DNA from 2 places in the Nocardia amikacinitolerans genome. Region 1 is predicted to be linked to the other one. Evidence: riboswitches for the same ligand, from Rfam matches in the RefSeq annotation. Region 1 holds a riboswitch; the other holds the start of a gene.
What was found. Region 1 has a riboswitch for S-adenosylmethionine ahead of CRP45_RS23705 (bifunctional o-acetylhomoserine/o-acetylserine sulfhydrylase). Riboswitches for the same ligand answer to the same signal wherever they lie in the genome.
Positions count from the first base shown of each region.

Region 1 (4,516 bases):
GCGAGGCGGACCAGTCCCGGGGTGACGCCGGAGGCGAGCTGTTGCTCGGGTGTCAGTTGGGAGTGCGTCGTGGAGGCCGGATGGATCACCAGAGAACGCACGTCCCCGATGTTAGCGACGTGGCTGTGCAGGACTAACGCGTCCACGAACTTCTTGCCCGCGTCGACGCCGCCGCGCAGCTCGAACGAGACGATCGCGCCGGTCCCCCTCGGCGCGAGCCGCTTGGCCCGCTCGTGCCAAGGCGAGCCGGGCAGTCCCGCGTAATGGACCGCTTCGACGGCCGGATGCTGCGTCAGGAATTCCGCGACCGCCTGCGCGTTGGCGACGTGGCGCTCGACGCGCAGGCTCAGCGTCTCGATGCCCTGCGCGATCAGGAACGCGTTGAACGGCGAGACCGCCGCGCCCAGGTCGCGCAGCAGCTGCACGCGGGCCTTCAGCGCGTAGGCGGGCGCGCCGAGGTCGGCGAAGACCACGCCGTTGTAGCTCGGGTCCGGGGTGGTGAAGCCGGGGAAGCGCGGCTCACCCTTGTCGTCGCGGACGGTCCAGTCGAACTTTCCGCCGTCGACGATCGCACCGGCGACGGCCGCGCCGTGCCCGCCCAGGTACTTGGTGGCGGAGTGCACCACGATGTCGGCGCCGTGCGCCAGCGGCTGGATCAGGTACGGGGTCGCGACGGTGTTGTCCACGATCAGCGGGATTCCCGCGGCGTGCGCGACCTCGGCGATGCCGGGGATGTCGAACACGGCGCTGCTGGGATTGGCGATTGTCTCGCCGAAGAACGCCTTGGTGTTGGGCCGGATCGCCGCGCGCCACTGCTCGAGATCGTCCGGGTCCTCGACGAACGAGACCTCGATGCCGAGCTTGGGCAGCGAGTAGTGGAAGAGGTTGTAGGTGCCGCCGTACAGGTGCGGGCTGGACACGATGTGGTCGCCAGCCTCGGCGAGATTGAGAATCGCGAAAGTCTCCGCGGCCTGCCCGGAGGCCAGCAGCAGCGCGGCGACACCGCCTTCCAGGGCGGCGATGCGCTGCTCGACCACATCCTGGGTCGGGTTCATGATGCGGGTGTAGATGTTGCCCGGCTCGGCGAGACCGAACAGCGCCGCCGCGTGGTCGGTGTCGCGGAAGGCGTAGGAGGTGGTCTGGTAGATCGGCAGGGCGCGGGCGCCGGTGCTCGGATCGGGGGCTTGGCCCGCATGCACCTGCTTGGTCTCGAAGGACCAACGGGCAGGATCGAACTCGGCCGCTACGGGGTCGGTCATGTCATGCTCCACAAGAGTTGTTCGCCGGAACTAACGAGATCGGTGATGCGGTCTATCCAGGACAACACATTTCCGGGAACCTCCTGACAGCGCGCTTGCCCTCGACCTTCGAGGGCCCGGTCATCACCCGGAGCACCCCACCGCTGCTGGAGGGTTGCCGTCCAGCGAGCCGGGGCTTGGCGCTGGCACTCATGACCTGACGGACATGGTAGCTGGCGGGCGGCCAATGGCCGAAATTCGTAGCCGATCTCACTCCGCCGATTCGGTCACCGGTTCCGCGCAGACCCGCATGAACTCCGCGTACGCGTCGAGCAGCGTCGCCCGCGCCGCGTGCACCGCGGTCTCCGGATCGCCGTCCATGATCAGCTCGCCGTGCACGTCCATCGCGAGATGACACAGCATCTGCCAGGTGGAGACGAGCAATCGCACGCTCAGCGCCCCTTGCGTGGTGCCGAGACGTTCGGCGAGCACCGCGGTGATGGCATCGGACTTGCTGTCGGCGAACTCCAGCGCGCGGCTGTTGACCGAAGGGCTGTCACGCGCGACTCGCTGCATCTGCTGGAACCTGCAGAACGATACGGCCGAGTTCTCGCTCGCCGCGTCATCGATCACCCGGAGATAGGCGTTGCACAGCGCGCGCAGTTCGTTGCCGCCGAGCGGCTCTTCTCGCAACTTCTCGGCAACCATTTGGCCGAAGTCGAGGATGGGCGCGAGGACGATGTCCTCTTTCGTCTCGAAATACCGGTTGACGGTGCGCGGCGAGACGTCGGCCGCGTTCGCGATCTGCTCGACCGTCGTCGCGTCGAAGCCCTGCTTGTCGCACAGCTCGAGCGCGATGTTCATGATGCGCTGCCTCGTCTGCTGCTTCTTGCGCTCGCGTAGGCCCAGAGGTGCCGCGTCTTCTCGCCTCGAGGTCACGGCGCCTTCTCGCGTCGAGGACACCGGGTTTTCCTGGTTGGCGGACGCGACGCTCCCCGAGGCCGCGCGGCCGGTGCTGTTCCCGGTCGCGGCGGCGTTCTCGGCCGCGTTCGTGCCCGCCGGCGTCGATGAGTCGAGCATCTCCCCACTGTAACTCAGACACTCGCTCAACTGTCGCAACATGGCAAATGTCTGACTGCGACATTTTTCTATTGACGCCAAATGTCGGACAGTGACAGGATTGCCCTAACGCGCACTTCCGACGACGAGGAGACAAAGTGAGCGAGATATCGACAGCGGTGCACGCGCCGGACGACCGGCGCGACTCGGCCCGCTGGCTGGCGCTCGGCGTGATCGGCCTTGCCCAGCTGATGGTGGTCCTCGACGCGACCATCGTGACGATCGCGCTGCCGTTCGCGCAGCGTGACCTCGGCATCAGCGAGGGCGACAAGCAGTGGGCCCTCACGGCGTACACGCTGATCTTCGGCGGCCTGCTGCTGCTCGGCGGCCGCCTCGCCGACTACCTCGGCCGCCGCCGGATCTTCCTGGTCGGCCTGATCGGCTTCGCGGCCGCCTCGGCGCTCGCGGGTCTAGCGCAGAACGGCGCCCAGCTCTTCGCGGGCCGCGGCCTGCAGGGCGCGTTCGCCGCGCTGCTCGCACCCGCCGCGCTCGCGCTGGTCTCGGTGACGTTCACCGAGGCGAAGGAGCGGGCCCGCGCCTTCGCGGTGTTCGCGGGCATCTCCGCGGGCGGCGCCGCGATCGGCCTGATCGCGGGCGGCGCGCTCACCGAGTACGCGTCATGGCGGTGGACCCTGCTGGTCAACACCCCCATCGCGATTCTCGCGTTCGTCGGCGCGCTCGCGTTCGTCATCAAGGACGTGCCCGCGCCGCGGACCGGCGGCTACGACGTGCCCGGTGCCGTCACCGTGACGGCGGGTCTGATCGCCATCGTGTACGGCTTCAGCCGCGCCGCCGATCACGGCTGGACCTCGGGCGGAACCCTCGCGCTGCTCGTCGCCGGGCTCGCGCTGCTCGTCGCGTTCGTCGTCATCGAGCGTCGTTCGTCGAATCCGCTGTTGCCCCTGCGCATTCCGGGGGAGAGCAACCGAGGTGGCGCGCTGCTCGCCGCGCTGCTGATCCCCATCGCGATGTTCGCGATGTTCCTGTTCCTCTCCTTCTACTTCCAGGTCACGCTCGGCTACTCGCCGCTGAAGGCGGGCGTCGCGTTCCTGCCGTTCCCGGTGGGCATCGCGGTGTCGGCGGGCGTCACCAGCGCACTGCTGCCCAAGCTCGGACCGCGTCCGCTGATGGTCGCGGGCGCCGCGCTCGGTGTTGTCGGGCTGCTCTGGCTGGCGCAGCTGAGCTACGGCGACAGCTATGCCGCCGGTGTGCTGCCCGCCCAGTTGCTGATCGCGCTCGGCATGGGGCCGCTGTTCGTCGGCATGCAGGCGGTCGCGCTGCACCGGGTGGACGAGGCCGACGCCGGTGTCGCCAGCGCGTTGCTCAACGCCGCCCAGCAGGTCGGCGGCGCGGTCGGCACCGCGCTGCTCACCACCATCTCGGTGCAGGCGGCGAAGGACTACCTCGCCGACAACCCGACCGTCGACGACCTGGCCGCTCGCGCCGCCATCCACAGCTACGACGTCGCGTTCTACGTCGGCGCCGGCTTCTTCCTCGCCGCGATTCCGGTGATCGCGCTGATGATCAAGGCCGGGCCTGCGGACTTCGCCGAGGACGCGGAGGAGGGCGTTCGCGTCCCGCTCGCGGTCTGAGCGACACCGGGGACGGCCCGTGCATATGTGGTGCGCGGGCCGTCTCGCGCGTCCGGCCGCCGTTGGGCTTCCGCCCAGGTCGGAGCGCCTGACTTGCCCGGGATGACATGATGGAGAAGGTGGTTGGGATCACTCGTGGGGCTACTCGTGGGTAACCGTCTGGAAGTCCGCACAGTGGGCCCTCCCCGCGCGGTGAGGTCGTCGGCAGCAGTACGCTTGTCTTGCTTGCACCACACGTCCCGCAAACAACGCGGTACATATACGTTGTCTGTTGAACAGCTGGGGTCCGCTCACAAGCGTGTTCGCCTGGCCGTGCAATAAGGGCACCATCCTAGGAGGACACGAAGATCCATGTCCAAGATCAAGGTTGAAGGCACCGTCGTCGAACTCGACGGTGATGAGATGACCCGGATCATCTGGCAGTTCATCAAGGACAAGCTGATCCACCCGTACCTCGACGTGAACCTCGAGTACTACGACCTCGGCATCGAGTATCGCGACAAGACGGACGACCAGGTCACCATCGACGCGGCCAACGCCATCAAGCAGCACGGCGTCGGCGTGAAG
Region 1 is NZ_OBEG01000005.1:459,677-464,192, forward strand. Features, by position in the region: gene CRP45_RS23705 (bifunctional o-acetylhomoserine/o-acetylserine sulfhydrylase) at 1-1,259, opposite strand, end outside; SAM riboswitch class IV at 1,346-1,456, opposite strand; gene CRP45_RS23710 (TetR/AcrR family transcriptional regulator) at 1,509-2,318, opposite strand; gene CRP45_RS23715 (MFS transporter) at 2,456-3,949, shown strand; gene CRP45_RS23720 (NADP-dependent isocitrate dehydrogenase) at 4,301-4,516, shown strand, end outside.

Region 2 (4,516 bases), on a different contig from region 1:
CCTGTGCACGTCTCACATAGCCACCGCCTGTGTGAGGCGTATAAAAAGTGTGTGGCAGCAAGGTTTTCCCCAGGCGGGGACTTGTCCACAGGGGCTAGTGGATCAGGGCCGGGCGGGTGTGCCAAGGGGCCATGATCGAACGGTTTCCTTAGGCGGGGACAGGGACGGCGGGATCAGTGCGGGTGGGCCGAAGGTGTGTGTCGGCAAGGTGTGTGTCGGCTCGAAGGCGAGGTGGCAGGTAACGGAATTGGTCGCTCGACCGACTGATGCAGTGGCGGCTCCAGTCGGTCGCCGACGAACCCCGGCATGATCGAAAGCGCCGGTATCGCAACACAGCTCGTAGACCACCGTCCATCGAATGAACGGAGTACGCGCATGAAGCGCACGATCAGCTATCTGGCGGCCACCGCCCTCTTCGGCGCGGGTTTGGCCGTCGCCGCAGCGCCCGCCCAAGCCGACCCCGGTCCCTGTCAGCTCGGGTGGTCGAATGTCGAGCCTCGCTCGTGCGCGCAGAACAGTTTCAATCTCGCCCCGGTCTTCGCGCTCGGCAACGGTGCGTGCGTCGGTATGTTCTCCGTCGGCGGCACCGCCTTCGATGGCCCGCTCTACCAATACTCCGAGGCTCCAGGTGCGGCACACGCGGTCGTCGTGCGCGTAATCCCGGGATTCTCGCCGATCGGGACATGGGGTCCGCAGTTGCTCGCTTGCGACGCCACCGCGGTGGTCGACTGGCACAACGTGGACACCGGACAGCGGGGCAGCGTCAGCCGGTTCGTCCCGGGGTGGCAGCGTCTCGGCCCTACCACCATCGTCGCGGACACCGGTCCCGGACGGGTTCAGCTCACCGTCCGCACCGACGGCCCCTCCATCCCGGCTAATGCGGAAGTGTTCGTGCCGTAGTCCTTTTCGCCACTCCGCACAGCGTTGTCGTCGCTGTGCGGACTAGCGAGGCCGGGTCTAGCTCAAGGCGTGATCAAGATCGGCGAGCAGATCTTCCACGTCCTCGAGGCCGACGGAGATGCGCACGACCCCGTCGGACAGGCCGATGGTGGCGCGACCCTCCGGGCCCATGGCGCGGTGGGTCGTCGTGGCCGGGTGGGTGATCAGGGTTTTGGAGTCGCCGAGGTTGTTGGAGATGTCGACGATCCGCAGCCTGTTCAGCACCTCGAAGGCTCGCTTCTTGGCTTCGTCGGCCGGGGCGTTCAACTCGAAGGTGACCACCGTGCCGCCGCCGGACATCTGGCTGCGGGCCAGGTCGTACTGCGGATGCGATTCCAGGAACGGGTATTTCACCCAGCTGACCGACTTGTTGGTCTCCAGGAAACGCGCGATCCGCAGCGCCGATTCGGTGCTGTGGCGCACCCGCAGCGGCATCGTCTCCAGACCCTTGAGCAGGGTCCACGCGTTGAACGGGCTCAGCGCGGGACCGGTGTGGCGCATGAGCGTCTTCACCGGACCGTCGATGTACTCCTGGGAACCGAGGATCGCGCCGCCGAGGACGCGGCCCTGGCCGTCGATGTGCTTGGTGCCCGAGTAGACGATGACGTCGGCGCCGAGCTCGAAGCCCTTCTGCAACAGCGGCGTCGCGAAGACGTTGTCCAGCACGACTTTCGCGCCCGCGGCATGCGCGAGCTCGGTCACCCGGCGCACGTCGACGAGCGTCTGCATCGGGTTGGCCGGGGTCTCGAAGAACACCGCCGTGGTCGGCACCGAGAGCGCCTGCTCCCACTGGTCGAGGTCTTCACCGTCGACGAACACCGTCTCCACGCCCCAGCGCGGCAGGATCTCGTTGCACACCACGAAGCAGGAGCCGAACAGGCTGCGCGCGGCGACCAACCGATCGCCCGCGCCGAGCAGCGCGCCGAGCGCCGTGAACACCGCCGACATGCCACTGGCGGTCGCGAACGCCGCCTCGGCGCCGTCGAGCAGCCGGATCCGCTCCTCGAACATGGCGACCGTCGGGTTGCCGTAGCGGGAGTAGACGAAGTGCTCCACCTCGCCGGTGAACGCCGCCTCGGCCGCCTCCGCGCTCTCGTAGACGAAGCCGGAGGTGAGATACAGGGCCTCGGCGGTCTCCTCGAAACCGGAGCGACGCAGGCCGCCGCGCACCCCGAGGGTGGCAGGGCCGACGCCCTCGGGCAGCGGCTTGTCGAACGCGCCGCCGGTGATCACGACTGCCTCCACGGCAGGCCGGTGGCACGCCAGCCGGTGGCGCCGCGATGGCCGGACGCGTCGAGCGAGCCCTCGAAGCCCTCGATCACGTTGTAGGAGGGCTCGATGCCGAGCCGGGTGGCGACGGTCGCCGCGTGCGCGGAACGCTGGCCGGAGCGACACAGGAAGACGACGGGCGCCTCGGGGTCGCGACCCTCCAGCGCCTTGCTCAGCTGCTCGGTGAACTGCGGGTTGGGCGCGCCGTTGCCGTCGACCCACTCGATCAGCACGGTGGGTCGCTCGATCGAACTGGTGTCGGGCACTCCGACGAAGCGCCATTCCGCCTCGGTGCGCACGTCCACCAAGACGGCGGCGGGATTGTCGCGCAACACCTCCCACGCCTGCTGCGGGGTGATGTCACCGGCGTAAGTCATCTCGAACCTCCTGTGAATCCGCACTTGCCGCACCTGGTTCGGTGCGCGGCCAGGTCGTCACCCGGAGCACCCCACCGCGGAGGAGGGTTGCCGACCAGCTGAGCCGGGGCTTGGCGCTGGTTCTCATGACCTAGGGACTGAGATTGCCTGCACCGAGGTCACCGTGTCAAACATTGCAGACGAGCCATTTGTCGTCCGTCCGGGTGAGGTTCCAGGTCGCGGTGTACTCCTTGCCGTCGACCTTGGTGGTCACCGTGGCCTTGGCCCGGTCGCCGTTGAGGGTCTGATCGGTGACGGCTATGAGTTCGATTGCCTTACCGGTGCCTTCCTGCCCGGCCAACGGCGACTTGGCGGGGTCGAAATCGGGGCAGCCGGTGCCCGGTGGCGGCACCATGTCGGTGTTGTTGGCGCCCTCGACGAAGTTGCCGACGGCGCCGGCGATCTTCTCGGCCTCTGTGACATTTTTCTCAGCGGGCGACAGCACGCCGCCGAGCCCAATGGCCACCAGCACGACGACGGCCAGCGCGGCCGCGGCAAGGAACGGCGCGAGGGAGCGCTTGTCGGTCTGATCGACCTCGATCGGTTCGCCTTCGTCGGGGGACTTCTGCTCGGTCATGCATCGATCATCCCTGGTCGGCGGGGGTATCCGACGCCCGGCCCCCGCACGCGAAGCGCCTGCCCGTTTCGCGCGGCTATCGTGGGAAGCGGGCCCGTCCGGCACCGAGCCCGCGGCGGCGGGCATCCACCCAGTTCACCGCACCGGCGCGGGCGACAACCGGCAGCACCGATAGAATCGCGAGATTGAGACCTGCTGCCATAGCCATATGGCAGCTCACCGTCGTAGCGATCTGGGGGCCGTGAGAGCCACGAGCCAGCATCACCAGAGTTCGTGGCGCCGGGTGCAAACAAGCGGTCCGTCAACTTAGCCTAAGCTAAGACGGACGCCATTGAACGTTTCGACCATAAGGGTGCGCGTAAGAGATGACCGAACAGAGTGCAGCGACTCGCCCGCTCCGCATCGCGATCGTGGGCGCAGGACCGGCCGGGATCTACGCCGCCGACGCGTTGATGAAGTCCGATGCCGAGGTGAGCATCGACCTGTACGAGCGCATGCCCGCGCCGTTCGGGTTGATCCGCTACGGCGTCGCGCCGGACCATCCGCGGATCAAGGGCATCATCACCGCCCTGCACAAGGTGCTCGACAAGGAGCAGGTGCGCCTGCTCGGCAACATCGACTACGGCACCGACATCACCCTCGACGACCTGCGTCGCTTCTACGACGCGGTGATCTTCTCCACCGGCGCCAACGCCGACCGCGCGCTGCCGATCCCTGGCATCGACCTGGACGGTTCCTACGGCGCGGCGGACTTCGTGTCCTGGTACGACGGGCACCCGGACGTGTCGCGTTCGTGGCCGTTGGACGCGGAGAAGGTCGCGGTGCTCGGTGTCGGCAACGTGGCGCTGGACGTGGCGCGCGTGCTGGCCAAGACCGGTGACGAGCTGCTGCCGACCGAGATCCCGCCGAACGTCTATGAGGGTCTCAAGCAGAACAAGGCCGTCGAGGTGCACGTGTTCGGGCGTCGCGGTCCCGCGCAGGCGAAGTTCACCCCGCTGGAGCTGCGCGAGCTGGATCATTCGCCGACCATCGAGGTCATCGTCGATCCGGAGGACATCGACTACGACGAGGGTTCGGAGGCCGCGCGCCGCCACTCCAAGCAGGTCGACATGGTCGCCAACACCCTCGAGCAGTGGGCCATCCGCGACCAGGGCAACCGCCCGCACAAGCTGTTCCTGCACTTCTTCGAGTCCCCGGCCGAGGTGCTCGGCGACGAGAACGGCAAGGTCGTCGGTCTGCGCACCGAGCGCACCCAGCTCGACGGCACCGGCAACGTCAAGGGCACCGGTGTGTTCAAGGACTGGGACGTGCAGGC
Region 2 is NZ_OBEG01000004.1:809,208-813,723, forward strand. Features, by position in the region: gene CRP45_RS34710 (hypothetical protein) at 376-900, shown strand; gene CRP45_RS22025 (O-succinylhomoserine sulfhydrylase) at 958-2,172, opposite strand; gene CRP45_RS22030 (rhodanese-like domain-containing protein) at 2,169-2,585, opposite strand; SAM riboswitch class IV at 2,601-2,716, opposite strand; gene CRP45_RS22035 (Rv0361 family membrane protein) at 2,752-3,201, opposite strand; partial or broken gene CRP45_RS22040 (FAD-dependent oxidoreductase) at 3,567-4,516, shown strand, end outside.
Region 2: it holds a riboswitch for S-adenosylmethionine, as region 1 does, so the genes downstream of both, CRP45_RS22030 (rhodanese-like domain-containing protein) here and CRP45_RS23705 (bifunctional o-acetylhomoserine/o-acetylserine sulfhydrylase) in region 1, are expected to answer to the same signal.